Linked DNA regions of Posidoniimonas polymericola. The protein of the gene in region 1 interacts with the protein of each later gene in a pairwise test. Links are inferred from orthologs where the notes say so. Each region holds a gene or a part of one and is shown in the gene's direction. Other genes may lie near its edges.

Region 1 (14,899 bases):
TGCAGCACCAGCAGCCGGTACGGCGTCCCGGCCTCGACCTGCAACCGGAACCGTCCGTCGGCGCCAGTGGTGGTCATGACGTGCTCGAGCGGGTTGCGGACCCGGCCGCTGACCAACGCGACGTGGTACGCGCGGTAGCCGATCGACTCGTCGATCGGCGTGACGAGCAGCACCTCGGCGCCCGCGACCGGCTCGCCGGCGGCGTCGACCACCGTGCCCTCGACCGCCTCGGGGTTTTCGGGCGTCAGGTCCTCGGCGTCCTCAATCCGGTCGTACCGCAGGTCGGTGCGGGGCCACAAGCTGCCGACGCTGTGCCCGTCGAAGCCGACCTGCTCGCGGAGCAGCATCATGGCCGCGCCCGCCGCCTCCTCGCTCTCGTCTCCTTCCCGCCAGCCCCGCGTAACGTAGAAGCTGGGCTGCAGCTTCGCCGGATCGCCGGCCGCCTTCATCCGCTGCTTCAGCTCGGCCCAGGTGACGATCTCTTTGCCGTTCAGGAGGAGGACGTGCTTGGCGATGACGACGCGGAATTCAGGGGCGTCGATTTGCGGGGGAGCGAGCGGCGGTGAGGGCTTCTCTGGCTCCGCTGGAAGGGCTGGCTGCGGAGCGGCGTCAGAGTGCTGAGCATTATCCGCCACGGCCGCGGCCTCGCCCTTAAGCGGTTGAAGTACAACGACGGCTTCCTTGCTACGCAGCTCGGCGAGCGGCGGCGATTCGATCAGCCCTAGCCGGTTGTACGCGCCGCCATGAAAGTCGGCGTATAGAGGGTGGTTTACCTTGAGCAGCAGCGGCCTAGGCGGTCGCTGCAGCCATGAATCCCATCGCCTCCCCTCTTCGATACCCTTCTCGATCTCCTTGTCGCTCGGCGCGACATTCATCGTCCAGCGGCCGTCGGCGTCGGTCTTCACTGTCGGACCGTCCGCGACGCGGACCGGCCGAACGACGCGTTTTAAGTTGCCCGTGTCGAGGTACGCCCAGGTGATCGCAATGTCCATGTAGGTGACCTCGGCGCCCTCGATCGGCGCGCCGTCGGCGTCCACCACGCGGCCGCCGATCTCGGTCCCGCCGGGCAGCTCGAACCCGAATTCGAGCGGTATCCGGTCACCGTCCCGCTGGAGTTCTTCTGCCCACATCGCGTGCATCGTCACGTGCTCCGGCGCCGAGGCCCACAGCCGCAGGTCCTTCGACTTGCCGGTCCACTCGACCACGGCCCAGCCGTCGGCGTCGGTTTGGTAGAGCTGGTTCTTGATCGTGGTCGCGCGCGGGCCGCCCGGAGTGTGGATGACATGGTTCTGCCGCACCGTGGCTCCAGGGATTGGCTGGCCGGCTTCGTCGACGACGAGGACGCGGAGCTGGGAGAGTTGCTGTTGCGAAGTGTCGTTTGCCTGCTCGCCAGGTTTTGGCTCGCCGCCTGCTTGATTGGGCCCAAACTTCACCTCGGTGGTTTCGCCCGAACGTACGCGGATCTTCTTTCGCTCCAGGACGCGGGTTTCTAGTTCGCTGGGACTGGCCGCGTTGCGGGGCAACCGACCGTACAGCTGGATCTCGTACTCGCCGGGCGGTAGACCGTCGGCGCGGTAGCTCCGCGACGCGCCGTCATGCTTAGGGTAATAGGCTCCGTCCTTGCCCATCAGAATCACAGCGTCTGCCGTTGGGTAGGCTTCGGGGTCCACCTGGGCGTGCACAACGCCACCTTCGATTACCGGCACAACGATGCTGGTGAGTGCGTCGCTGGTCAGCTTGTCGACGCCTGCAAAGCGTCCCCTTGCTACGCCGGCGCCGCTGTAGGCGATCTCCATCTCATTGCCGCGTGTAACCTGCTCGAAGACGAACTCGCCCTTCGCGTCGGTCGTGGCGCTAAGGAACTGCTGGCAGTCGGCGTACTCTGCCAGACCGCCTGACTCAATCATCTCCCAGTTAAAAGGGAAGTCGTCGCGCCGGCTCGGCCGCTCTTTCGAAACGATCAACCACAGGTCCACGCCGGCCCGTGGTGCTTGGTCTTGATCGACCAGCCGCCCTGCGACGCGGAGCTGCTCAGCAGGGTCGATGCGTCGCATTCGGAAGGTGACGGGCGCGGCGTCTTCCTCCTTGGCCGCCACCAGCCTCCGCATTACTTCGTGATGGTAGCCCTCTGCCTTAACGGTCACCTGCAGCGGCATCCCCCGCACGAGGTCGCCGAAGCGGAAGGCGCCGTCGGCGGTCGCAAAGCGTTCGCCCTCGCCGGTTGCGCGGGCGCCGGTCAACGAGCTCCCCGGGTCTTCCTTTGTCCTGTCGGGCGAGAACGTGATGTGCACCGTGATCGGCGTGACCGGCTCGCCGGACTGGTCGTCGATCGCTTGGCCGGACAGGACGCCCTCGTCCAACAGCGTGACCAGCACCTCCTCCTTGCCGTTCAGCGGAAGCTTCCGGCCTTCAATCTGCGAGTACCCCTGCTTGGTGAACGTGAAGGGGCAATCAACAGGGAGCGAGTTGAACTGAAAACGCCCATTCGCGTCGGTATCGGCCTGCCCCCCAAGCAGCATCCCAGGCCAACGGTTCCCTTCCGCGTAGTAGACGCGCACTCCTTCGACCGCCGTGCCGGCCTCGTCGACGACTTGACCAGCTATGCGTCGGCCTAACTCAAGGGTAACGTCCGCTACTGCGGGATTATCAGCTGGACCCGGCTCGAAGTTGACCGCACGCGAGGCGAAGCCCTCGGCCCGAATAAAAAGTTCGTGCCCGGAGACCGCCTGAAACACGTCGTCGAGCCTGAAACGCCCTTCGCTGTCCGTCACCGTCTCGCGCTGATCGTCCGACGAATTGCCTTGGTTCACGACCCGGGCGCCGGCGATTGGCTGGCCGTCCTCAGTCGTGACGATGCCGGTCACGGAACCGCCGTCGGGCCGCTTGGAGAGTTCGAAGTCACGGATCGACGGCTTCTCCTCCAAACCCGGAAGCAGATCAAGCCGCGTGTCGGCGAACCCGTCCTTGGAAAGCATCAGCTTGAGCGGCTGGCGAGGCAGGAACGGGAATGAGTACTCGCCGTTGGCGTTTGTCTCGAGCCATTCGATCTGCCCTCCCCGCATACTCGCCGGGAAGACGCTGAAGCCAACCCCTGCGAGCGGCGCGCCGGCCGTGTCACGCACCACGCCCCGCAGCTCGAAGCCCGGCGCCAGCAGGCTCGTAACCTCGGCGAGCTGCTCCGGCTGCAGGCTGATTGCCTGCCCGTCTTTGGCGAATCCGGCCGCCTGCACCTCGATGGTCCAGACCTCGGCGGTCAGGCCGTGAATCGTGACCTCGCCCTGGTCATCGGTCTGGTGGTCGCGGTCGCCATCGGTCCAGGTCAGCCGGACGCGGGCGTCGGGGATGGGATCGCCGGTCGCCTTCGACTTGACGGTTACCTTCAGCGAAGGCGCATCTTGCAGGCCGAGCTGGATCAGTTTGTTGCCCGGCTCGACGTCGAAACCATCGTAACGCTTGGTGCGAGATGCTTTCCTACCCTTGTAGGCGGCTAGCTTGAGGTCGCCTTCCTCGTACTCGTCAAAGCGGAAAAAGCCCTGGGCATCGGTCCGGGTCGTCTTCACCGAGTAGCGTCGGCGGATCTTCGGCCAAGAGAGCAGCCGGACCTCGGCGTCGGCGACTGCCTCGCTCGTTTCGGCGAGGACCACCCTACCGGTGATCGGCTGCTGAGAGCTGGGCCGCTGTTCTGTCGAATCGTCTTCAGGAAACCGTCCTTCGAGCGCCTCTGTTGCCGACTGCTTCTCCGAAGCCGGTGAGTTGGCCAGCGGCAGCGCCAACAGCACTGCCAAACCACCGACCGCCAACAACCCACCCCGCGACAGCCGCAGCGGCTCGCGTTGGGGCTCGCCGAACAGCCGGGCGACGCGGCGGCGGAGTTCGGACGGGCGGCCGCCGGCGGCGGCCAGGGTGGCGACCTCCTGGGCCGGCGCGGCGCCGCGGCTCAGCTCGACCACCCGCACCAGGGCCGCGGCGTAGCGGGACCGCGGGTCGAGCTCCTCTGCGTTCTGTTCGGCAGCGGTTTCGCAGGCGAGCTCGTCGCAGCAGTACTCGCGGAACGTGCTGATGCGGCGGCTCAGCAGCCAGACCGCCGGGTTGAAAAACAGGAGCGCCTCGGCGAGCCGCTGCATCAGGTTGGCCCACATGTCGTGCCGGCGGACGTGGGCCAGCTCGTGCCGCAGGATCAGCTCGAGCTCCTCGCAGGTCATGCCGGCCAGCGCAGCGCCCGGCAGCAGGATGGTTGGTTTCATGAGGCCAACCACCTTTGGCGTGACGCCGGCGGGGATCATCGCCAGCGCCGGCGCGGCGGCCATGTTCCACCGCTCGGCGATCCGTCGCAGGTAGTCCGCGTGCCGCCCGACGGCGACTGGGGTCGCCCGGGCGGCCAGTCGGTGGGCGTGCAAGAGAGCTGCCGCTAGTCGGGTCAGCATCAACAAGACCCCGGCCAGGTAAGCAACGAGCAGCCACTGCGAAACGGTCTGCCACGAGACGGCCGGCTCCGCGTCTTGAGGCGCGGCGTTGCCGGCGCGGGGCGCCACAACCGGCGGCGCAGTCGCCGCTGGAACCTCGCTCTCAATGATCACGAACTCTTGTGGTGCGGAGGGTGCAGCCGCTGTTGGAGACTGATGGACGGCAACCGGCGCGGACTCGGCAACCGCGGTGGCGGCGTCCTCGCCAATCATGAGGTAGGTTGCCGGCAGCGCCGTCAGCCCGACGAGCAGCAGGCCCACCTGCGTGGCGTAGGTCGCCTCGACTCGACGGGCGAGCCGTTCGACCAACAGCGCCACGCCTGCCAGCACCGCGAACTGCCACAGCGAGTGCAGGAGCGTCAGGCAGACCCGCGTGCAGACGGTCTGATCCATCCAGTCGAAGAGCGCGAGGAAGTTCATCACTGTTGCTCCTTTGCGTTGCGGGCTGCCTTGCGGGCGATCAGCTTGCGGAGCTCGGCCAGCTCGTCGGCGTCGACGTCGGAGCCCTCGAGCAGGTTGAGCACCATGGCGGACGGCGAGCCGTCGAACAGCCGGGTCAGCAGGTCGCCGACAAAGCCCTGCGACACCTGCTGCTTGTCGACCCGCGGCGCAAACAGGAACGACTTGCCCTCTTTGGTCCGCTCGAGGTAGCCCTTGCGGTGCATGATGTTGAGCACCGTGATCACCGAGCTGTGGGTGAGCGGCCGGTTGGCGTCGGCCTCGAGCCGGGCGCGGACCTCGCGGACCGGCAGCGGGGACTCGGCCCACAAGACCTTGAGGATCTCGAGCTCGAGGTCGGTGGGGAACTCCGATTCGGGACGGGCCACGGCGGGGCCTCCTGGGCTGAGTCGCGAGTGGTCGGGGACCAAGTTTTAATTCCTTCGATGAACCTAGCGACCACCCGCAGGCGGTGCAAGGCAAAATTTGAATTAATTAAAACTTCATCCCGCAGCGCCGGCCCCGAGGTCGCCACGGTCGGTCAGCCGTTGATGGTCGGCCGACGGAGTGGCGGGACCGCGCCGCCGCAATTCGAGGGACGCGCCGCCCGGGCCCGCGGCGGCATTGGAGCCGCGGGATGTGTCGGAAGGCGCATCACCGCGTTTTTGCTCGAGAACGCCAAAGGCCTAGCAGAAAACAGGTTGCGCCTTGGCGGCCGCCCCCGGGTGGCGGGGTCGGCCATTGTGTAGAGGGCGCCATTCGATAAACTTAGAGGGCTGCAAATGCTTTGCAGCCAAACAGTTGAGAAGAGAGGGGACGGAGGTCTGCGGTCAGGGAGCGGCCGACGGGCTAGCGACGCAGGATCTGCGGCTTCGTGGGACCGTCGGCGCCGCCAGGCGCAGACCCCCGCCTCCTCTACCACGCACGCCCCAATCCCCTCTCACCCCTTCGCCCATGCACTCTCAGGTAGTCGTTCTTGGTGGCGGTCCCGGCGGCTACGCCGCCGCGTTTCTTGCAGCCGACCTCGGACTGGAGGTCGCCATTGTCGAGGCCGACCCGCGGCTCGGCGGCACCTGCCTGCTGCGGGGCTGCATCCCCTCCAAGGCCTTGCTGCACGTCGCGAAAGTCGTCAGCGAGGCCCACGAGATGGCCGAGTGGGGCGTCGAGTTCCAGCCGCCGAAGATCTCGGTCGACAAGCTCCGCGCCCGCAAGGAGAACGTCATCGACACCCTCTCCGGCGGCCTGAGCCAGCTCGCCAAACGCCGCAATGTCAAGCAGATCCACGCGCGGGGCGTGTTTGTCGACAGCCACACCCTGCAGCTCGAGGGGGGCTCGCCCGACACCTACGACGACGACAGCCGGCTGACGTTCGACCACTGCATCCTGGCGACCGGATCGATCCCCGCGCTGCCGAAGTTCCTTGACATTGGCTCGCCGCGGGTGATGACCTCGACCGGCGCGCTGGCGCTGGAGGACATCCCCGAGTCGATGCTGGTGATCGGCGGTGGCTACATCGGCCTCGAGATGGGCACGGTTTACTCCGAGATCGGCACGAAGGTGTCGGTGGTGGAGCTGGCCGAGGGCCTGCTGATGGGCGCCGACCGCGACCTGGTCAAGCCGCTCATCGCCCGCGTCAAGGAGCGGTTCGAGGACGTCATGCTGGGGACCAAGGTGACCGGCCTGAAGGACCTCGGCGAACAGGTTGAGGTCAGCATGGAGGGCCCCGACGGCGCGGTCACCAAGCGGTACGACCGCGTGCTGGTGTCGATCGGCCGCTGGCCGGTCAGCAAGGGCTTCGGCCTGGAGAACACCAAGGTCACCGTGAACGAGCGGGGCTTTGTGCAGGTCGACAAGCAGCAGCGCACCAGCGACGGCAACATCTTCGCCATCGGCGACGTCGCGGGCGACCCGATGCTGGCCCACAAGGCGGCCTACGAGGGCAAGATCGCCGCGGAGGTGATCGCCGGCGAGCCGGCCGCGTTCGACGCGCTGGCGATCCCGGCGGTGGTGTTCACCGACCCCGAGATCGCCTGGGCCGGGCTGACCGCCGGCGAGGCCAAGGAGCAGGGCATCCCGGTCAAGATCGCCCAGTACCCGTGGCAGGCGAGCGGCCGGGCCACCGCCAACGGACGCACCGACGGCCTCACCAAGTGGATCGTCGACCCCGAGACCGACCGCGTGCTGGGCTGCGGCATCGTCGGCAGCGGCGCCGGCGAGTTGATCGCCGAGAGCGTGCTGGCGATCGAGATGGGCTGCACCATCCGCGACATCGCCGAGAGCATCCACCCTCACCCGACGCTCAGCGAGACCATCGCGTTCGCCGGCGAGGTGCACCTCGGCACCGCGACCGAGATCTACAAACCCAAACGCAAGTAAGAAGCCAATCACCACGGAGGACACGAAGGACTAGGCGCTCCGCCAACCAGCCGACTGTGGGACGCCTCCCGCTGTCACCAGTGCCACAGGTTAGCGTCCTGTCCTTTGTGCCCTTCGTGGTTCAACCTCACAAGGTACCGCCATGTCGAGCGCCGAACTTTCATCGTCGTCACCGATCCCCAACGACAAAGACCCACAAGAAACCAACGAGTGGCTCGAGTCGCTCGACTACGTGCTGGAGAGCAAGGGCCCGGAGCGGGTGAGCGAGCTGCTCAGCGCGCTGGAGGCCGCCGCCGTCCGCAACGGCGTGGAGCTCCCCTTCACCGCCACGACGCCCTACATCAACACCATCTCCCGCAGCGATCAGCCCGCTTACCCGGGCGACCGTGAGCTGGAGCGGCGGATCAAGAGCTACGTCCGCTGGAACGCGATGGCGATGGTCACCCGGGCGAACCGGCACCCGTCGTCACCGGGCGGGCACATCAGCACCTTTGCGTCCAGCGCCACGCTGTACGAGGTAGCCCAGAACCACGTATTCCGTGGCCGCGGCGAAGACGGCTTCTCCGGCGACCAAATCTACTTCCAAGGCCACGCGGCGCCGGGAATGTACAGCCGCGCGTTCCTCGAGGGCCGGCTGACCGAGCAGAACCTGGTCAACTTCCGCCGCGAGCTCGGCGAGGGGGGCGGCCTGTCCAGCTACCCTCACCCCTGGCTGATGCCTGACTTCTGGGAGTTCCCAACGGTGTCGATGGGCCTGGCGCCGATCATGGCGATCTACCAGGCGCGGTTCAACGAGTACCTGACCGACCGCGGCATCAAGGACCTGTCCGGCAAGCGGGTCTGGGCGTTCCTCGGCGACGGTGAGTGCGACGAGCCGGAGACCCTCGGCGCTATCTCGCTCGCCTCGCGCGAGAAGCTCGAGAACCTCTGCTTCGTCATCAACTGCAACCTGCAGCGGCTGGACGGCCCGGTCCGCGGCAACAGCAAGATCATCCAGGAGCTAGAGGGGACGTTCCGCGGCGCAGGCTGGAACGTGATCAAGGTGATCTGGGGCGGCGACTGGGACCCGTTCATCGAGGACGACGAGGACGGACTCTTGGCCCGCCGCATGATGGAGGTTGTCGACGGCGAGTACCAGAAGTATGTGGTGGCGGGCGGCGACTACATCCGCAGCAAGTTCTTCGGCAAGTACCCCGAGCTGCTCGAGCGGTTCAAGAACCTGTCGGACGACAAGCTCCAGAAGATGAAGCGAGGCGGCCACGACCCCGACAAGGTCTACGCGGCCTACCACCGCGCGATGAACCTCAAGAACGGCAAGCCGACCGTCATCATCGCCAAGACGATCAAGGGCTATGGCCTGGGCGAGGGGGGCGAGGGTCGGAACATGACCCACAACAAGAAGAAGGCCAACGAGGAGGAGCTCCGCGAGTTCCGCACCCGGTTCGGCATCCCGATCTCCGACGAACGGGTCGCCGAGGCGCCCTTCTACCGGCCGCCGGAGAACAGCCCGGAAATGCAGTACCTGCGGAAACGCCGCGAGGCGCTCGGCGGCCCGGTGCCGTCGCGGCGGGCCGCCGAGGCGGACTTCGAGGTCCCCACCCTGCAGGACTACGCCAAGAACATTTCCAGCAAGCTGGTTAGCAAGGGCGAGGGCAAGGAGCAGTCCACCACAATGGGCTTCGTCCGCCTGCTGACCGACCTGCTGCGTGACAAGAAGATCGGTAAGTACATTGTGCCAATAGTGCCGGACGAATCCCGCACGTTCGGCATGGAAGGCTTGTTCAAGCAGGTCGGCATCTACGCCCACGCGGGCCAGCTGTACGAGCCGGTCGACGCCGACGACCTCGCCTACTACAAGGAGGCGCAGGACGGCCAGCTGCTGGAAGAGGGGATCACCGAGGCGGGCTCGATGAGCTCGTTCAACGCCGCGGGCACGGCCTACGCGTCGCACGGCGTGAACATGATCCCGATGTACATCTACTACAGCATGTTCGGCTTCCAGCGGATCGGCGACCTCATCTGGGCCGCCGCGGACATGCGGGCGAAGGGCTTCCTGCTGGGCGGCACCGCCGGCCGCACCACGCTCAACGGCGAGGGCCTGCAGCACCAGGACGGGCACTCGCTGGTCAACGCGATCGCGTTCCCCACGGTCCGCGCGTACGACCCGGCCTACAACTACGAGACCGCCGTGATCATCTTCCACGGCCTCCACAAGATGTACGTCGAGAACGAGACCTGCATCTACTACCTGATGCTGGAGAACGAAAACGTCTTGATGCCGGAGATGCCCAAGGGCGCCGATGGAGAGCTGTCGCAGGAGGCCATCGAGGGCATCGTCCGCGGCATGCACAAGGTTGAGAGCGTCGAAGCGAGCGGCGCCAAGGATCGTGTGCAGCTGTTCGGCTCCGGCTCGATCCTGCACGGCGTGCTCGAGGCCCAGCAGATGCTGGCAGAGAAGTACGGCATCTCTTCGGACGTGTGGAGCGTGACCAGCTACAACGAGCTCCGTCGCGACGCGCAGGAGTGCGAGCGGTGGAATATGCTCAACCCGACCTCGCCCCGCAAAGAGAGCTACTTCGAGCAGCAGATGGCGGGATCCGAGGGTCCGATCATTGCCGCCAGCGACTACCTCCGCTGCCTGAGCGAGCAGCTGCTGCCCTGGGCGCCCAACGGCATGTTCGCCCTCGGGACCGACGGCATGGGCCGCAGCGAGAGCCGCGAGAACCTGCGTCGGCACTTCGAGGTCGACGCCGAGTCGATCGTTATCGCCACGCTCTACAAGCTCGCCAAGGACGGCCAGCGTGAGATGTCGGAAGTCGAGCAGGCAATCAAGGACCTCGGCGTGAACCCAGAGAAGGTCTCGGCGCTCTATGCGTAAGGGACAGCCGGCGAACAATGTCTCGCCGCCGGGCGCCTCCGACTCCTGCCAAAGCACAACACCAACGGCAACCTCAAACACGATTCGCGAAAGGAAGAGGAACACTAATCACCGCTAATGGGTCCGCCTCGGTGCATTAGCGTCGATCAGCGACCATTAGTGTTCCCCCGTCCGGTTTCGCTTCGATACGCGTGACACGCGGTTCCCACTTAGAACCAACTAACAACTATGCCTACCGAAATCAAACTCCCCGCCCTTGGCGAAAACATTGACTCCGGCGACGTCCTCTCGATCCTCGTGAGCGAGGGCGACTCCGTCGACAAGGACCAGGACCTGCTGGAGATCGAGACCGACAAGGCCACGATGCCGGTCCCCAGCCCCGAGGCGGGCAAGATCACCAAGATCCTGGTCTCCGAGGGGGACACGGTTGAGGTCGGCATGGCGATCTTCGAGATCGAGGCCGGCGGCGGTGGAGCCGCGGCGGCCGCCCCCGCGAAGGAAGAACCCAAGCCCGAGCCGAAACCCGAACCCGAGCCAGAGCCGGCCCCCGAGCCCGCCGCTCAAGAGTCGAAACCGGACCCGAAACCCGAACCTGAACCCGAGCCGGAGCCGGCCCCTGCCGCCCCCGTGGCGCAGCCCGTCGCGAAGGCGACCGCCGCGTCGAACGTCGACCTGCCGGGCGACGGGCACTCGTCGGCCGCGGCCGGGCCGTCGGTCCGCCGGCTGGCCCGCGAGCTCGGCGTCGAGCTCCGCCGGGTGCGTCCCTCGGGCGAGGGCGGACGCATCACCGAGGACGACGTCCGCAACCACGTCCGCAAGGAGAGCGAGAAGGCCAACGCCGCGTCGGCCAGCAACGCCCCCGGGCGGCTCAGCTCCGACAGCCAGGGCGCGACCCGGGTCGAGAAGATGAGCCGCATGCGGCAGACCATCGCCCGCAACATGGTGGTCAGCTACACCACGATCCCGCAGCTCACCAACTTCGACGACGTCGACATCACCGAGCTCGAGGAGATGCGTCAGCAGTCCAAGGGCGACTACGCCAAGCGTGGGCTCAAGCTGTCGCAGATGCCGTTCCTGGTCAAGGCGATCGCCAGCAGCCTCAAGGCGCACCCGATCGTCAACGCGTCGGTCGACATGGAGAACAACCAGGTCATCTACAAGGAGTACGTGAACATCGGCATCGCGGTCGACACCGACCGCGGCCTCACGGTGCCCGTGCTCCGCGACGCCGACCGGATGAGCATCTCGCAGATCGCCCGCGGCCTGGACGACCTGGTCGCCAAGGCGCGGGACGGCAAGCTGTCGCTCGACGAGATGCAGGGCGGCACGTTCACGATCAGCAACATGGGCGCGGTCGGCGGCACGTACAGCACGCCGATCATCAACCCGCCGGAGGTGGCCATCATCCTGATCGGCCGCAGCCGCATGCTGCCGACGGTCGTCGAGGACGGGTCGATCGAGCCGCGGCTGATCATGCCGCTGTCGCTGACGTACGACCACCGCGTCGTGGACGGCGCCGACGCCGCCCGGTTCCTTAACGAGGTCAAGGAGCTGCTCGCCGCGCCGGGCCGGCTGCTGCTGGCCCCGTAACCGGCGGCGGTCGATCGCCAACGAGCGCAAGAGCACGATCCTATGTCCCTGCTGTACTGGATCCTGATCGGCCTGGCCGCCGGATGGCTGGCGAGCCTGCTCACCAAGTCGAGCAAACCGGGGCTGCTCGGCCTCTTGGTGGTGGGCATGGTCGGCTCGATGCTCGGCGGGACGCTGATCTGGCTGCTGGGGTTCTCGGCCAATACGCTGCTGGCCGAGCTCATCACCGCGACGGTCGGGGCGGTTCTGCTGATTGTGATGCTCCGCAGGTGGGTTTGGGGCGAGTGAATCGATAACGCGCTTTTCCGCAACCCTTGCCTAGTTCGCCAAATGCTATCGGCCGGCTGCTAGTATTGCTTATCATGGAAGGGTTGCCGCCTGGTCTCCCGGCGATCAACTTGCTCGCGGGCGTATCTGCCCGTCCGCGGCAACAACTCGGCGCCGCCGGAACCGGCGCCTTGTTCCGTGTGACAAGAATCTAAGCGGTGGGCGCGACCCCCGCAGCTAGAGGGGGTGCTCATGAACCGTATCCAGACCGCGTGGACCGCCCTGGCGGCCTGCGCGATGCTTGTCCTCTCCGCCGGTCAGGCCCCGGCGGTGGTGCTCCCTGTCCACGACGAAGACCACCTAGTGCACGTCGTTCCCGAGGCGGCGGGCGTGGCCGAAGGCGTGGGCCTGTACTCCTACGACAGCCGCAACCCCGTCTTCTCTAGCGGCTCGGCCACGGTCCCGGCGTTCAACAGCCGCCCCTCCGCCAGCGCCCAGCTCTTTCTCGATTTCGACGGGGTCGACTACGGCTTCACCTCTTGGAGCGGCAAGCTCCCAAGGCTCCGCCCCGCCTACGATGTCGACGGCGACGCCAGCACTTTCGGCACGAACGAGCTCAGCCGCATCGAACAGATCTGGTCGCGGGTCTCCGAGGCGTACTCGATGTTCGACATCAACGTCACGACCGTGGACCCCGGCAACTACAACCGCCGCGAGTCGGCCCACGTGGTGATCAGCGGCGACAACGACTGGTACGGCAGCGGCGGCGGCGTGGCGTTCATCGGCGGCTTCTACAGCAGCGGCTCCGGCATGGTGCAGCGGACCGCCTGGGTGTTCCCCGACAACCTCCGCGGCGGCGACGCCAAGGTCGTGGCGGACGCGGCTATCCACGAGGCGGGCCACCTGTTCGGCCTGCGGCACCAGAGCTCCTACAACGACGACGGCACCCTCAACGAGACCTACGACAACAACTCCGACTCGATCCTCCAGGCGCCCAACATGGGGGTCGCCTACAACGCGCGGCGCGGCCTGTGGTCGGTCGGCCCCACCACGTCGGCCTCGTCCAGCACGAACGATATCACCACCATCGGTTCAACCAGCTCCAACCGGTTCGGCTTCGTCGACGATGAAGCCGGGACCTCGTTCTTCAACGCCGAGCTCTACACCCCGTCCTCGACGCCGCAGCGGGGCGTGATCGCCTCCACGGCCGATTCGGACTACTACCGCATCGAGATCGACAACCCCAGCGAGGTCAGCCTGCTGGTGGACGTCGCCGAGTACGGGCCGAACCTCGACGCCCGGCTCGCCCTGTACGACAGCTCGTTCGCCCTCTTGTACGAGGACGACCCGGTGCTCAGCACCAGCCGCCGCTCGCTCATCGCCCGCTACGAGGGCGTGCTGGCGGCGGGCGACTACTACCTGCAGGTGACCTCGCACGGCGGCCTGACCTACGACTCCGGACGCCGCGACCGGTTCCTGCAGGACTCGGGGCAGTACTTCCTCAGCGGCCTGGTCACGGCGATGCCCGTGCCGGAGCCCGCCGCGGCGTTGCTGCTGGCGGTCTGCGCCGGCGTTGGCCTCCGCGGGCGGCGGCGGTAGCCTATCGAGCCACTTGCCGGCGCCGCGGGGCACGGGGATACTTGGGGTTCTCACCACCCGCCCCTCACGCCCTAGGAACCACACATGTCCCGCCCAGGCGCCGTCACGTTCAAAGGAAACCCCGTCACCCTCGCCGGCGACGCCCTGGCCGCCGGCCAGGACGCTCCCGACTTCACCCTGCACTTCTTCGAGGGCGGCATGCAGTCGCTCGCCAAGGGCGACCTCGCCGGCAAGCCAACCCTGCTGAGCGTCGTGCCGTCGCTCGACACGGGCGTCTGCGCCATCCAGACCAAGAAGTTCAACGAGCAGCTCGGCGAGCTGGGCGACAAGGTCAACGCGGTTACCGTCAGCATGGACCTGCCGTTCGCGATGAACCGCTTCTGCGGCGCCGAAGAAATCAAGAACATGAAGGTCGGCAGCGACTACCAGGACCGCAACTTCGGCGAGGGCTTCGGCGCACTGATCGAGGAGCTCAAGATCCTCTGCCGCGCCGCCTTCGTGATGGACGCCAGCGGCAAGCTGACCCACGTCGAGTACGTCAGCGAAGTCACCAACGAACCCGACTACGACGCCGCCCTGGCCGCCCTCAAGTCGGCCCTGTAGCTGCCCTGTAGCTGCCCAATAGTGGTTCTGTAGTGGCCTCGCCCCCGCCCACGGGAGGGAGCAAACCCCACGCACGCCGCGGCGAATTGTCACGTTCGCCGCGGCGTTTTTCGTGCCGGGCAGCCGGGCGCCTATAATGGGGCAGAATCGTTTCAAGCCGTTGGCCCACCCCCGCCCCTGCACAATGTTTCGCACTGCGCCCCGCACCGCTGCCCCCCTGCTCGCCGGAGCTGTCGTGGTCGGAGTTGTCGTCGCCGGCGCTGCGCTCATCGCCGGCTCTCAGGCCCCCCTGTCGCCGACTTCGCGCCGCCAGGAGCCAACCGCCGCCGCACACACGCCGACGCTCACCGCCGCAGCCGCCGCGTCGCCTGCCCTGCCGGGCGAGCCGATCACCCTCGGCGAGGGCGACCTGCTGACCGGCGTCCCCGGCGAGGGCCCGCTAACCAGCGACCAGCTCGACGCCTGGCTCGCCGACCCCGCCAACCACCGCCCGCTCGACGCGCGGCTGCCGCTCGGCCTGGCCGCCGGTCAGGGCGCCATCCAGGGCCTGGACAACAACCCGCTGACCCGCGCCAAGATCGAACTCGGCCGTCAACTCTACTTCGACCCGCGGCTCTCGTCCGACGCTTCGGTGAGCTGCGCGTCGTGCCACACGCCGGACCTCGGCTACGCCGCCGACACCCGG
Region 2 (14,595 bases), on another replicon or contig:
CCAGCCCGGCCCGCTTCTCGCGGACCTCGGCCCAGTAGTTCTCGGCCGCCTCGGCTAGGGCCTTCTTGATATCGCCGTAGCCAAAGCCGCCGCGGCGGTACAGCGCGGCGATCTCGTCGACCTGCTCCTGAGGCGCGACCAGCTTCAATAGGTCGTACAGGACGTCGCCGTCGGGCTCCTTGGCCTCGTCCATTGGGCGGCTGTCGGTCTGGATCCGCATGATCTGCTTGCGCTGACGCTTGGCGTCGTCGAACACGGCCAGGGTGTTGCCGTAGCTCTTGGACATCTTCTCGCCGTCGATCCCCGGCACGCGGGCCGACTGGTCGAGCACCTTGCCCTTGGGCATGGTGAAGGTCTCGCCGAAGTGGTGGTTGAAGCTGCCGGCGATGTCGCGGCAAACCTCGATGTGCTGCAGCTGGTCCTCGCCCACCGGCACGACGTCGGCGTCGTAGGCCAGGATGTCGGCCGCCTGCAGCACCGGGTAGGTGAACAGCCCCGCGTCGGCCTTCAGGCCCTTGGCGAGCTTGTCCTTGTAGCTGACGCAGCGTTCCAACAGGCCCATTGGCGTGCCGGTCATCAGCAGCCAGCAGAGCTCGCTCACTTCCGGCACGTCCGACTGCACGAACAGCACCGCCTTGTCCGGGTTCAGCCCCAGGGCCAGCAGGTCGATCGCCCCGTCGAGCGTGTACTGCTGCAGCAATTCCTTGTCACGCACCGTGGTCAGCGCGTGCAGGTTGGCAATGAAGTAGTACGCCTCGTCCGCCACGTCCTGCAGCTCAATGTACTGCGAGATCGCGCCGAAGTAGTTGCCCCAGTGGAACGGGCCGGTGGGTTGGATGCCTGAGAGGACACGCATGGTTGAATACTTCTTCGTTTTCAGCAGAGATTAGAGGTGCGATGCTGTCTCGCATACCTGGTTCAGCTGTCGCCCCTTAAGAGTCTGACCAGAAACGAAAGCATGTCTCGTGTAAGTTTCGATCGAATCGCACGCCGTCTTCATCGACAACGTACACAAGGCCGTGGTCAGCCAGCGCAGAACTACCGTCGAGTGTCACCAGAACGCCGTGAAAGATGCCGCGAAGTTCGTCATGGACGACCGATCGGACTTCCGAATTGCTAGTAGACTCTAGCCGTCTACACCGTCGTTCGGCAGTCGCGATAACCCCCTTCGCGAGATCATCAACAAACAAATCTTGCATCGGGCTAGCGGACATCGATCGCTCCAATGAAATGCCTCTAATTCCCGTTCGCGACTTTCAACGTGCCGACGACTTGCGTAACGCTCGCAGCTCCCAGCTCCTCTAGCGCCCCCGGCAGCGCGTCCAGCGCCTCCATGCTCGCGGTCGGCCGGTAAAAGTTCACCGTGCCGAGCTGCACCGCGCTGGCGCCGGCGACCAGGAACTCCATGACGTCGTCGATGTTCTGGATGCCGCCGATGCCGACAATCGGGGTCTGGGTCGCCTGGGCGGCCTGGTAGACGCACCGCAGGGCGATCGGCTTGATGGCCGGGCCCGACAGGCCGCCGACGCCGTTGCCCAGGATGGGCTTCTGCTTCCGCCAGTCGACCACCATGCCGAGCACGGTGTTGATCAGCGAGAGGGCGTCGGCGCCGCCCGCCTCGGCCGCTTTGGCCATCACGGCGATGCTCGTGACGTTGGGAGTCAGCTTGGCGAGGATCGGCAGGTCGCACGCCGCGCGGCAGGCGGCCACCAGCCGCTCGCACATCTGCGGATCGACGCCGAAGTCGACGCCGTGCGACACGTTCGGGCACGAAATATTGAGCTCGATCGCCGCCGGGCCCTCGACCTCACCCAGCCGGCTGCACATCGCGACGAACTCGTCGTGCGTGCGGCCGGCGACGCTGACGATGATCGGCGCGCCGGTCGACCGCAGGTACGGCAGGTGCCCGCCGATGAACGCCTCAAGGCCGTCGTTGTCGAGGCCGATGGCGTTGAGCATCCCGCCCGAGGTCTCGACCGTACGCCACGGCGCGTTGCCCTGGCGGGGCTCGTGCGTGATGGTCTTCGGCACGATCCCGCCCAGCCGCGCGAGGTCGACGAAGGCCTCCATCTCGCGGGCGTAGCCGAAAGTGCCGGAGGCGACCAGCACGGGATTGGGCAGCCGCAAGCGGCCGAGCGATACCTCTAGCGAGGCCGCGGTAGCGGAATCTGCAAGCATGCGCGCAGCGTGGGGTAACAGGCGGCGGTAGGTTCAGCCAGCCATGCTATCGGGCCACGCCTGCGCGAACAATCCGCGCAGCTGCTCCCGGGGCGCAGCCCTGACTTTCACCGCTGGTTGCTAGCCGCCCGCCTGGATCAGATCACCAGGCCGTTGGTGCGGTACGGCTTCATGTGGCTCGGCTGGTCCAAGAACCAGATGCGTTCCCACTCGTCCAGGAACGTACGCAGGTCCTCAGACGTGTAGATCAGCTGCTGGGCACGGCGGGCCGGGTCGGCCGAGTAGATCGGCAGAAGGCATCCCGTGCTGCTAGCCAAACCGCAAGCCGCAACGACAATCAATATCCACTTACGCATTGCTGCTGCGCTCCTCCGTGAGTGTCCACCCGCAGGCATCGGCCTGCTGGTGGCGCGGAATTCAGCCGGTCCCACCGGCTGCTGCTGACGCCCGCAGTGCGGGCGCGTCGTCAAAAATGCTTGGCTCCCGGTGGTTTACGCCGAGAGCGGTCGTTTGTGTGTGCGAGTAGGGGGCGCCCCGCTGGTGGGCGTGTGGGCGGGCACCAGCGACCGGGCCGGGGACGATAGCGGTCCCCGCGGGTGGTGTCCAGCTGAGTTGCCGAGCGGGCGGCTGCCGGCGCGACCGTGCGCCTGGCTGGCGGATGCGTGTGAGAGGGTTGGCGCCAGCGCCACTCGGATCAGAACGAAGAGATCGGTGACGAGATCGAGCTTTCAGGCCGGCGGGCTAGCTGCCCGAGCCAAAGCCGGGCGACTGGTCGTAACCGCTTGCGCCAGGCGGGTTTGAGGAGCCGTCCTGCGGATGGGATCCGTTGCTGCTGGGGGGAGCGTTCATTGCAGCCTCGCGAGCCGCCTCTTCGGCGTCCCGGCGGGCCTGCTCCTCAGCGGCGCGGCGTTCGAGTTCTCGAACCCGCTCCTCCATCTCTTTGCCTGGCTTGAAAGTGACCACGAACTTCTCGGGCACCGAGACCTTTTCGCCAGTCCGCGGGTTGCGGGCCTTGCGTGCGGCCCGCTTCTTGACCTCGAAGACCCCAAAATTGCGAAGCTCAATCCGATGATCTTCGACCAGCGTTTCGACGATAGCGTCGAACGTCTTCTGGACGATCTCCTTCGTCTTGAGCTGGGTCAGACCGATCTCCTCGGAGATGGTTTTGACGATCTCTTTTTTAGTCATAGCCGACTCCTGGAGAAAGGCGGCGAAAAGCCGAATCAGCCCTCTCGAAACAGGACTCCCTTAATGACCCAAGTGTAAGTCTGGCAAGCATTAGTGTCAACATCGAGCAACGCCGCGAAGCCTGTTGGGCGGGCGATTTAGCCGTTCCCAAAGCAATGCGACGAGCAGAGTTGAATCTGCGTAAGCCCATATTTTCAAAGATCTTACGCCGTTTTGGACACATTCGGGCCCGGCTTGGCGCGGCATGAGCGTTGGAAACCGTTGACGGCAAAAGACTTACGCCATCTACGGACCCACGGCTCACGCAACGAGACAAAGTCGTTGCAATGAGTATCGGCAGCCCAACCAACAGGCTTTACCTAATCAGAACAAACCAGCAGAAAGGTCGGCGGGGACGCCGGCGGCGCTAGCTAGACGTGGAACGTCTTGCGGGCGGCCTCGATATCGTCGAGTTGGTAGAGCTTGCCCTTGCCGCTGCCGGGGCACTCCTGGCAGGTCTCTTCCCAGGCCTCGGCAGACTTGAGGTTCGAGTCCCAGAACGGCCAGGTGCGGCACTGCCGCGGCCGGGCGGCGTACACCCGGCAGCCGCGGGACTCAAGGTCAAAGAACACACAGTCGCCGTCTGAGTATTCGGCGAGGCTCTTGCGGATACCGATCTTGCGGATGTACTTCCGTTCGAACTCCGCCACCGACAGCTCGACCTCCGCCGCCAGCGCGGCGATCTCGGCCTTGTTGACCCACACGTAACCCGGCGCGCCGGTGCAGCAGTCGCCGCAGCCGGTGCACTTGAAGCGGAGGCCGTCCTTGTACCAGGGTTCGCTGTTCTTGGGCGCGGCGGGCATGCGTCGATGGGCGTGTGGGTGAGGTGAGCGTGGCGTCGGAGCGCGGCGGCTAGCCAGCAGCAACCGCTGCGATGGCGGCGACCACCTGCTCGATTTCGTCTTCGGTGGTAAACACGCCGGAGCTGAGCCGCAGCGTTCCGCCCTGGGAGGTCCCCAGTCGGCGGTGCATCTGCGGGGCGCAGTGCAGCCCGGCGCGCGATTCAACGCCTGCGGACAGCTCTAATAGGGCCGCCAGTTCGTGCGGATCATAACCGTCGACCAGCAGGCTCACAACGCCCACCCGCTCGGCACACTCGGTCGGGCCGAACAGTCGGCAGCCAGGCAGCCCGAGCAGGCCGTCGATCAGCTGGCGGGTGCGTTCGCCGATTTGCGTGCCGAGCACGTCGACGCCCACTTCGAGCACGTGCTCCACCCCAGCGACCAATCCGGCCAGCCCAACGACGTTCGCGTTGCCGCACTCCAGCAGCGTTGGCATCTCGGTGGGCTGCACGGGCAGGTCGCTCTGGCCGCCCGTGCCGCCTTGCCGCAGCGGAGTGAGCTGCCGCTCGACGCCGGGCCGGACGTACAGAAACCCCGTACCCGTGGGGCCGAGCAGGCCCTTGTGCCCCGGCGCCGCCAACAGGTCGATGGCGAACGCCTGCACGTCGATCCTGGCGTGCCCTGCCGACTGGGCGGCGTCGACCAGCAGCAGCGTGTCACGGTCGCGGAGCCCGGCGGCGACCGCCTCGATCGGCTGCAGCGCGCCGGTAACGTTCGAGGCGTGCGTCAGCGCTACCAGTCGCGTGTCGGGGCGGACCGCCGCCAGCAGCCGCTCCGCATCAACGCGGCCGGAGTCGTCACAGTCGACGACCGTTAGCTCGCAGCCGAGCCGCCGCTCGGCGTGGTGCAGCGGGCGGAGGACCGAGTTGTGCTCGCACACCGTGGTGACCACGTGATCGCCGCGGCCCAGCACGCCGTGGATTGCGGTGTTCAACGCGTCGGTGCCGTTGTGCAGGAATGCGATGCAGCTCGGCTGCTCGGCGCCGATCAGCCTCCCGACGACTTCCCGTGCGCGGTCGACAATCCGCTGTGCACCCATCGCGCTCGCGTGCCCTCCCCTGCCGGCCGAGCCCCCGTCGTCACGAAGGTGGCCGGCCATCGACTCGACCACCTGCGGGGGCTTAGGCCAACTTGTCGCCGCGTTGTCGAGGTAGATGCGCGCCATGGTTCGGAATCCCGCCAAGGAAGTCAGCCGCCGATCTGGTACATCGCCCGATCGGGCCGGTGGAAGCCGGGCGCGTCGATGCCGTGGCCCGCCCGCTTGGCGGCGACGGCTTCGCGGATTAGGCGGGCGAGGTCGCCGTCGGAAGCCCCGTCGCGGAGCAGCCGCCGGGCGTCCCATTCTTCGGGGCTGAACAGGCAGTTGCGGATTTGCCCCTCCGCCGTCAGCCGCAGTCGGTTGCAGTCGCTGCAGAACGGCTGGGTCACCGGGTTGATGAAGCCCACCACGCCGCCGTCGGCGAATGCGTAGTCGCGGGCGGGCTGGCTTGGGTCGCTGCGGGGGGCGGGCGAGAGCGGCCCGAATTCGGCTTCGAGCGCCGCCAAGATCTCATCGCCCGACAGCACCTGGTCCCGCCGCCACGAGGCGTCGGCGTCGAGCGGCATGTATTCAATGAACCGCAACTCGAGCGCGCGTTCGCGGGCGAACCGGCCGAGCGGCACGATCTCCTGCTCGGTGACGCCACGCATGGCGATGGCGTTGATCCGAATCGACGAGAAGCCGGCCTGCTGGGCCGCCTCGATGCCGCGCAGCACCTCGGGCAGTAGGTCGCGGCGGGTCAGCTCGCGGAACGCCTCGGGCCGCACGGTGTCGAGGCTGATATTCAGCCGGTCCAGGCCCGCCGCCTTCAGCTCTGCCGCGTGCCGGTCGAGCAGCACGCCGTTGGTAGTGAGCGTGACCTCGTCGATGCCGGCGATGCCGACCAGCCGGCGGACCAGCTCGGACAGCTCGCTGCGCACCAGCGGCTCGCCGCCTGTCAGCCGGACCTGACGCACGCCCAGCCGGGCCGAGACACGCACAAACCGCTCCAGCTCTTCGAAGGTCAGCACTTCGCGCCGCGGCAGGAACAGCACCTGCTCACCCGGCATGCAGTACACGCAGCGGATGTTGCAGCGGTCGGTCACGCTGAGCCGCAGGCTGGTGTGCGTGCGGCCAAAACTGTCGACCAGCGGCGGGGCGGCTGCGATAGACGAAGGCGAGGTCACGGGGCGTCCCCCTCACTCACGGGCGCGGGGTGGACCCACTCGGTCGCGCCGTCGGACCAGCGTTCCTGCTTCCAGATCGGGACCGAGCGTTTCAGCTCGTCAATCAGCCAACGGGCCGCCTCGAACGCCTCGGGCCGGTGGGCCGAGCTGACCACCACGGCGACACTCGCCTCGGAGAGCGGCGTGAGGCCTAGCCGGTGGGTGATGCAGCACTCCTCGAGCGGCCAGCGGCCGCGGGCTTCCCGCTCCAAGCGTTCCAGCTCGCGTTGGGCCATCTCGGCGTAGGCCTCGTAGACCAGCTCGACCGTCTGGCGGTCGCCGGTGAACTCGCGGGTGATCCCGAGGAACGTGACCACCGCCCCCGCCGCGGGGACCTGCGCCCGCGCGATCATCGGCGCCAGGTCGATCAGGTCGTGGGTGATCTGGATCATTTACGCAATGCCTAGCCGCCACTCACGGGCGGGATGAGCGCAATCTCAGTGGTCGGGTCGACCTTGTCGGTCGGGTCGACGTATCCCGCGTCCGCGGCGAAGCGTGCGGATTGGAGCAATCGGCCCAGCGCGGGGAAGCGTCCGGCAAGGGCCACGGCCAGGTCGGCGTAGGTCGCGCCGGGCTCGAGGGGAGCCTCGACGTGGTCGGCTCCGACCGCCTCGCGGGCGCCGGCGAACATCAGCACGGTGACAGTCATTTTCGCCCGTTCGCTATTGTCGCTCCCGCCAGATTTGCATCAAGGCCGCAAGGGAGCCCGTAGCTGGCGGCGAGCAGTTTGATCGGGTGCAGCGTCGGCCGCGGGCTGGCCTGGCGCATCTGGATGGCGCAGGTCGAGCACTCGGAGACCGACAGGTCGTAATTCCCCGTCCGCAGCTCCGTCAGCAGCGGCAGTCCGGCCCGCAGGCTCCGCCGGTAGTTTTCTTTCCGCAGCCCGAACATGCCCGCCATGCCGCTGCAGCCCTTCTCGAGCTGCTTAACGCGGAGCTGCGGGATCAACCGGAGCAGGTTGCCGGCGGGCGCCCCAATGCCCAGCGCCCGGACATGGCACGGCACGTGGTACGCCACGCGGCGGTCGATCGGGTGCAGGTCGAGCTTCAGGCCACCCCGCTGGTGCAGCTTCCAGAGGTAATCGCACGCCTCGTGGGTGCTGTCCGCGACCAGCTGAGCGTCCTCGTCGTGGTCGAGCAGCTGCAGGTACTCGTGAGTCAGGGCGAGAACCGCCGACGGCTCGGTCGCGACAATCGCGTAGCCCTGCCGGGCGAGCTCGGCGAGCGCCTCGACGTTGCGGCGGGCGATCTTGCGGGCGGCGTCGACCGCCCCCTGGCTGTACAACGCCATGCCCGACTGCTCCTGCTCGCCCGGCGCCACGACGCCGACTCCGTTGTGGCGGAGCACGGCGACAAAGCTCTCGGCGAGCTGCGAGTCGTAGTAGTTGGCGAAGGTGTCGACAAAGTAGGCGACCTTCTCAACCGCGCCCGGCACCGGCTTGCTCAAGCGCTTGCCGGCCGACCTCAGGAAGGGGCGGGCCGCAAACCGCGGCAGCTTGCGGCCCTCGGCGATGCCGAGCGTCCGGGCGAGGACCCACCGGGCACGGCGGTCATCGATCAGGAGGTTCATCAGGGTCGCGAACCGCGAGCCGATCTGGCTCAGCAGGTCCATCCGCGTCAGGCTCCAGTCCCGCGGGCGGAGGCCGTTCTGCTTGATGTGGGCCGCCTTGGCCTCGACCATCATCCTCGGGATGTCGACCTTCGCGGGGCACTCCAAGCGGCACTGGTGGCAGTGCACACAGAGGTCGGCCACCTCCCGAGCGTCGTCGTGTCTGAGCGCGTCCGGCGGGAGCTGCCCGGTCAACACGCCACGGACCAGGTTTGCTTTGGCGCGGGGCGAGGCCTCCTCCCGGGGCGCGAAGCGGAAGATCGGGCACATCCGCACCGCCGGCGAAAGCGTCCGGCAGCCCGCGCAGCCGTTGCACGCCCAGGCGGCCTCGTTCAACTCTTCACGGGTCCAGTTGAGGCTCAGCTCGACCAGCGAGTGCCCTTCTTCGGACGGCTTGGCGAGCTCTGATGGTCGGAAGTTCTGCGTGACCCGCTCGCCCGGCGTTGGGATGATCTTGCCCGGGTTGAGGATCCCGTTGGGGTCGAACGCCCGCTTCAGCTCGCGGAACACGTTGATCAGCGGCCCGTGCTGGCGGCGGAGAAACGGTGTGCGGCTGAGGCCGTCGCCGTGCTCGCCGGCGACCGTGCCGCCCAGCAGCCAGACCTTTTCGTACAGCTCGCTGGCGAGCAGCTCGAGCCGCCGCGCGTCCTCCTTGGTGCGGAGGTCCAGCAGCGGCCGGATGTGCAGCTGACCGTGCGCGGCGTGCGAGAACAACGAGGCGGTAATCTGCTGCCGCTTGAGCACGTCCTGCAGGTGCCGCACAAAGACCGGCATCGCCTCGACCGGCACGGCGATGTCCTCGATGCAGGGCGCCGCGCGGCGGCGGCCCTTGAGCCCGTGCAGCGTCTGGGTGAACCGGCGGGCGAGCTGGCCAAGGAGCAGCTCGTCCTCCTCCTCCTGCGCGGCGTAGTAGCCGGCGGCCAGGCCGAGCTCGTTCCGCGCGAGCGCCACCACGCGGTCAACCTGGTGCTGCGTGTCCTGCTCGGTCTCGCCAAAAAACTCTAAGAGCAGCACCGCCTCGGCGGCCGCCGGGATGATCAGGTCGTACCGCACGTCCGACTCGCGGGCGATGGTCAGGTGCCGCCGGTCCATCAGGTCGCACGAGCACGGGCCGAGCGGCGTGATCTCGCGGACGCAGCGGACCGCCTTCTCCAGGCTGTCGAACATCAGCATTACGCGGCCGACCGAAGCGGGCAGCGGCAGGGTGCTGAGCTCGGCCTCGACAATCAGCGCGAGCGTCCCCTCGCTGCCGACCATCAGCTTGGTGAGGTCGACCGGGTCGGTCAGGGCGTGCTGCATCGCGTAGCCGCTGGCGTTCACCAGCGACTGCGGCTGGTTGGTCTCGATGACGGTGCGGTGCAGCTGGCCGAGCTCCTGGACCGACAACGCCAGCTCCGCCAGCCGCGCGGGGGGCGGGGCGTCGGTCGGCGGGGCGCCAAGCTCCAGCACCTCGCCGTCGGCCAGCACCACCTTCATCGCGAGCACGTGGTCGCGGGCCGACCCGCACCACGGCCAGTGGCTGCCGCTGCCGTCAACGCTCAGCACGCCGCCGATGGTCGTGACCTCGGTGGTCGCCGGGTCGGGCCCGAAGACGCGGCCGTGCGCCGCCAGGGCGCGGTTGAGCTCGGCGTGCACGACGCCCGCCTGCACGCGGACGCTCTCCTCACCGACCCTGATGATGCGGCGCATGTGGCGGGAGAAGTCGATCACCAGCCCCTCGCCGACAACGCCGCCGGCGAGGCCCGAGCCGGCTCCGCGGGCGTGGACGGCGATGCCGTTCTCGTTGGCGTACCGCAGCGTGGTCGCGACGTCCGCCGTCGTGCGGGGCCGCACCACACCCAGCGGGGTTTTCTGGTAGATGCTGGCGTCGCTCGCGTACAGGCACACCGACAGCGGGTCGCAGTTTACCTCTCCCGCCAGCTGCCCGCGCAGGTCCTGCTCGATGCGTTGGCGGTCAGAATCCATAGGCGATAGCGTGGCGGTAGAAGTCGTAGTCGCGCGGCCTGTCGGGGCCCTGTTTCTCTAGATCGGCGCCCGCCCCGGCCGCCGCCACCGCCGACCGGCAGGGTCGCTCTGGGCTACTTGCCGTAAATCAGCGTCATGACCTCGGCCCGGCTCGAGACGTTCGACCGGAACACGCCCTTCATCGCCGAGGTGACCGCCATGCTGCCCGGCTTCTTCACGCCGCGGATGGTCATGCACGAGTGGCTCGCCTCGATAACGACCGCCACCCCCTTTACGTTGAGCTCGTCGACCAGCATGTCGGCGATCGCCTCGGTCATCCGCTCCTGCACCTGCGGCCGACGCGCGACGCTGTCGACCACGCGGGCCAGCTTGCTGAGGCCGACCACCCGGCCGTTGGGCAGGTAGCCGATGTGCGCCTTGCCGGAGAACGGCAGCAGGTGGTGCTCGCACATGCTGGTGAAACCGATGTCCTTGACCAGCACCATCTCGTCGTACTTCTCGGTGAAGAACTTCTCGAGGTGCACCCGCGGGTTCTCACGCAGGCCGGAGAACATCTCGGCATACATCCGCGCGACCCGCGCCGGGGTCTCCAGCAGGCCCTCGCGGTCCGGGTCCTCGCCCACCGCGGCCAGCATCTCGCGGACCGCGCTCTGCAGCCGGGGCATGTCGACGCCCGGGTAGGCGGCGGATGATTCGTCCCCGCCGCAGCACGCGGACTCGGGGTACTCTTGCAGGTGGTCCTTCATGGCGCCGTTGTTGGTTCGTGTGGTCACTCTAGTCTCAAGGTTGCGGGGTTCGCAGGGACCGTGGTGAGTAAGGTCGCCCGCGCTGTTGGGTCGAGAAGTACGCCGTTGCGGGCCGCGGCCCAAGACTCAGTTGTTGCTGAAACGGGGTGGAAACGGTTCGTCGTCGCTGGCTGGGGCCCCGACCGCTTCGAGCAGCAGCCGGCACCTCTGCACCGCGTCCCCCTCGCCCAGCAGCCGCAGCTTCAACTCCGACGAGATCGGCAAACTGTGCGCGGCCAGGTCGGCCACAGCGCCCAGCGCCGCGGTGCACGACAACGTGTGGGCAAGCTCCTCTGCCGCCGCGCCGCCCGCAATCTTGCCTTGCAGCAGCGAGACGATCTGCTTGCGGAGCGACTGCTGCTCGCGGACCGACTCGGCGTCGACCGACGAGGTCGACTCCTGCTCATGAATCAATTCTAGCCGCGAGCGGCGGTATGCCAGGGGGGGATCCAACTCCTCTTTCAGACGAACCCGCCGCAAACCGAGCAGCAGCAGGTTGTAGCGGCCCTCGGGCGTCTTGTGGTGCGAGATCACTTTGCCCAGGCACCCGACCTCCGACAGCGGCGGCCGGCCGGCGTAATCAGGCTCCCAGCCAGGGGCCAGCACCGCCATGGTGATCAGCCCGTCGCTGGCGAGCGCCTCGGTCGTAAGGGCCACGTAACGCTCCTCAAACACATGCAGCGGGGTCACAACGTGGGGGAACGCCGCCACCTGCGGCAATGGAAACAGCCGCCCCACACCCGAGAACGTGTCTGGGTCGAACGGCGGATCGGCGGGCATCCAGGCGCTCATCGCAGGTCGTGGGGAACAAGGCGTGTGAGGGCATCTTCCAACGCTCAAATCTAATTGTGAAAAGCACTTAGATCAAGTCGCTCGGGCCTGCGGCGCCTGCCCTCCGGCCGTTGACACCCGCCGCTGGGCCCCCAAAATGAGGCCTTCTCTGGCCGCCCCCCACGCCCCGCCCCCTGCTCTGAAAGTCATAATGGGCAAGAAGAAAGCCACCTCAAAGGGCGCCTTAAAAGGCCCCGCCAAGCGGCCCTCACCCCCCACGCCGGCCCTCCCGGCGGACGAGCGCAAGTCGCAGGCCAAGCGGGTCGTGCGGCGGCTCAAGGCCGACTACCCCGAGGCCCCGTGCGCCCTGGTGCACGAAACGCCCTACCAGCTGCTGATCGCCACGATCCTCTCTGCCCAGTGCACCGACGAGCGGGTTAATATCGTTACCGAGAAGCTGTTCGCCACGCACCCCGACGCGCACGCGATCGCCAAGATGCCGATCGCCAAGCTCGAGAAAGCCGTGCAGAGCACCGGCTTCTTCCGCAACAAGGCCAAGAACGTCAAAGCGTGCTCGGAAGAACTGGTCGAGAAATTCGACGGCCAGGTCCCCGAGGACCTGGACACTCTCGTTGGTCTGGCGGGCGTTGGCCGCAAGACGGCCAACGTCGTGCTGGGGACCGCGTTCAGCATCCCCACCGGCGTGGTAGTCGACACCCACGTCGGGCGGCTGAGCCGCAGACTCGGCCTGACCGCTCAAAAAGACGCCGTGAAGGTCGAAAACGACCTCATCGATATCCTGCCCAAGAAAGAGTGGATCGACTTTTCGCACCGCATGATCCATCATGGGCGAGCGGTCTGCAACGCACGGAAGCCCGATTGCGGAGCCTGCTCGATGCAGAAGTTCTGCCCGCAGATCGGGGTCTGACAAGAACCTGCGAACCACGAAGTTCGGGCCCCGACGTCCCAACAAACCAAAGCCACTCATGATTCTCTCCGGCAACGAAATCCGGCGGCGGCTCGGCGGCGACCTTCAGATCACGCCGTACGACGAGGCGAACCTCAATCCCAACAGCTACAACCTCTGCCTGCACAACGAGCTGATTGTGTACGAGGAGGTGGTGCTGGACATGGCCAAGGAGAACCGCGTCCGCCGGATCGAGATCCCCGCCGACGGTCTGGTGATCAGCCCCAACCGGCTGTACCTGGGCCGCACCGTCGAGAAGACCACCACGCACAACCTGGTGCCGCAGATCGAGGGCCGCTCGTCGATCGGCCGCCTCGGACTGTTCGTGCACGTCACGGCCGGCTTCGGCGACGCCGGCTTCTCCGGCTTCTGGACGCTCGAGATCTCTTGTATTCAGCCGGTGCGGATCTACCCCGGCGTGCCGATCTGCCAGATCTTCTACCACGAACTCACCGGCGAGGTGAGCGAGTACACCAGCAAGTACCAGCACAACCGCGACATCCAGCCGAGCAAGCTGTTCCAGGAGTTCGGCGACGATCACGACCCGCAGCTGCCGCTGCAATTCGACAACAAATAGCGGCTCAAGAACAACTTACTCCCCTTATCCCTCTCCTCCAAAGAAGGAGACGTTAGGTGAGGGGATAATAGATAAACTGCGGAAGTTGTTCTTGAGTCCTTCCGAAGCAGTCACCGTCAGCCTCTCCACAAATCGGCCCTCGTAGCAAGCCATTCTGCAGTGAAACTCATCCGCCTAGGCGCCGCGTCCGTCAACCAAACCCCGATGGACTGGGACGGCAACCGCCGGCGGATCGAGTCCGCCATCGCCGACGCCCGCGCTGCCAATGTCGGCCTGCTCTGCCTGCCCGAGCTGTGCGTCAGCGGCTACGGCTGCGAGGACATGTTCTTCTCCACCGGCGTGCAGCAGGCCGCCTACGAGAACATGCTCGCCCTGCGGCCGGCGACCTCCGGCATGGCCGTGGCGGTCGGGCTGCCCGTGTTCTACGACTCGGCCCTCTACAACGCGTGTGCGCTGCTGGTCGACGGCGAGCTGGCCGGCATCGTCTGCAAGCAGTTCCTGGCGACCGACGGCATCCACTACGAGTCCCGCTGGTTCCGCCGCTGGACGCCCGGCGTCGTGAACCTGCTGGGCGACCCGATCGGCGACCTGCTGTTCGACCTCGGCGGGGTCCGCGTCGGGTTCGAGATCTGCCGCGACGCCTGGGTGGCCGACCGCTCGGGCCCCGGCCTCGCGCAGCGCGGAGCCGACATCATCCTCAACCCGTCGGCCAGCCACTTCGCCTTCGGCAAGCAAGAGACCCGCAAGCGGATCGTCATCGAGGGCTCCCGCGCCCAGTGCGTCAGCTACGTGCACTGCAACCTGTTGGGCAACGAGTCGGGCCGCTCGGTCTACGACGGCGACACCATCATCGCCAGCGGCGGCAAGATTGTCGCTAGCGGCCCGCGGCTCACCTTCGACGACCACGTGCTCACCACCGCCGTGGTCGATGTCGACGCCGTGCGGCGGAGCCGGGCCCAGTCGTTCGACGCCGGCGTCACCCGCCCGCTGCCGCCCGACGGGCTGGTCGAGTGGTCGTTCTCGTGGCCCGACCCGGGCGCCGACGCGCCGGACGAGCACTGCGCTCCGCTCACCAACTGGGAGGCCGCCCCCGACCACAAGGAAGAGGAGTTCACCCACGCCATTGCGCTCGCCGTGTTCGACTACCTGCGGAAGAGCCGCACCAATGGCCTGGTCGTCTCATTGAGCGGCGGCGCCGACTCGTCGGCCGTGGCGGTGCTTTCGGCGATGATGGCCCGCTTCGCGGTGGACGAGCTCGGCATGTCGGCCGTGCTGGATAAGCTGCCAGCCGTGGCGACCAGCGCCGTGCTCGACGACTCCGCCACCGTGCGGGACCTGGTCGGCGGCCTGTTGAGCTGCGTCTACCAGTCGACCGCCAACTCGAGCGACGCCACCCGCCACTCCGCCCAGGCGGTCGCCGAGGGCGTCGGC

The links.
Region 2: the proteins of aceE (region 1) and nth interact in binary tests that used the Escherichia coli proteins (3 or more experiments, as listed by UniProt). The link is inferred for Posidoniimonas polymericola from one-to-one orthologs.

What each region holds. Positions count from the first base shown.
Region 1 is NZ_SJPO01000001.1:334,802-349,700, reverse strand. Bases 7,095-10,355 are described here. They hold aceE (pyruvate dehydrogenase (acetyl-transferring), homodimeric type), read left to right. Parts: upstream 7,095-7,419; coding sequence 7,420-10,155; downstream 10,156-10,355. Other genes in these bases: lpdA (dihydrolipoyl dehydrogenase), read left to right, coding at 7,095-7,277. Outside these bases: Pla123a_RS01385 (M56 family metallopeptidase), read right to left, coding at 1-4,883; Pla123a_RS01380 (BlaI/MecI/CopY family transcriptional regulator), read right to left, coding at 4,883-5,290; more of lpdA, read left to right, coding at 5,856-7,094; Pla123a_RS01365 (dihydrolipoamide acetyltransferase family protein), read left to right, coding at 10,384-11,745; Pla123a_RS01360 (GlsB/YeaQ/YmgE family stress response membrane protein), read left to right, coding at 11,788-12,033; Pla123a_RS01355 (zinc-dependent metalloprotease family protein), read left to right, coding at 12,265-13,611; tpx (thiol peroxidase), read left to right, coding at 13,696-14,214; Pla123a_RS01345 (cytochrome-c peroxidase), read left to right, coding at 14,399-14,899. UniProt on the Escherichia coli protein: Component of the pyruvate dehydrogenase (PDH) complex, that catalyzes the overall conversion of pyruvate to acetyl-CoA and CO(2).
Region 2 is NZ_SJPO01000012.1:69,934-84,528, forward strand. Bases 10,733-13,689 are described here. They hold nth (endonuclease III), read left to right. Parts: upstream 10,733-11,831; coding sequence 11,832-12,548; downstream 12,549-13,689. Other genes in these bases: Pla123a_RS20820 (LON peptidase substrate-binding domain-containing protein), read right to left, coding at 10,937-11,641; dcd (dCTP deaminase), read left to right, coding at 12,607-13,164; nadE (NAD(+) synthase), read left to right, coding at 13,324-13,689. In the rest of the region: trpS (tryptophan--tRNA ligase), read right to left, coding at 1-856; Pla123a_RS20770 (dihydroorotate dehydrogenase), read right to left, coding at 1,237-2,178; Pla123a_RS20775 (hypothetical protein), read right to left, coding at 2,316-2,534; Pla123a_RS25070 (HU family DNA-binding protein), read right to left, coding at 2,920-3,366; Pla123a_RS20785 (YkgJ family cysteine cluster protein), read right to left, coding at 3,777-4,208; Pla123a_RS20790 (aminotransferase class V-fold PLP-dependent enzyme), read right to left, coding at 4,258-5,412; GTP 3',8-cyclase MoaA, read right to left, coding at 5,436-6,452; Pla123a_RS20800 (molybdenum cofactor biosynthesis protein MoaE), read right to left, coding at 6,449-6,883; Pla123a_RS20805 (MoaD/ThiS family protein), read right to left, coding at 6,895-7,140; Pla123a_RS20810 (anaerobic glycerol-3-phosphate dehydrogenase subunit C), read right to left, coding at 7,137-10,064; GTP cyclohydrolase I FolE, read right to left, coding at 10,178-10,729; more of nadE, read left to right, coding at 13,690-14,595. UniProt on the Escherichia coli protein: DNA repair enzyme that has both DNA N-glycosylase activity and AP-lyase activity. The DNA N-glycosylase activity releases various damaged pyrimidines from DNA by cleaving the N-glycosidic bond, leaving an AP (apurinic/apyrimidinic) site.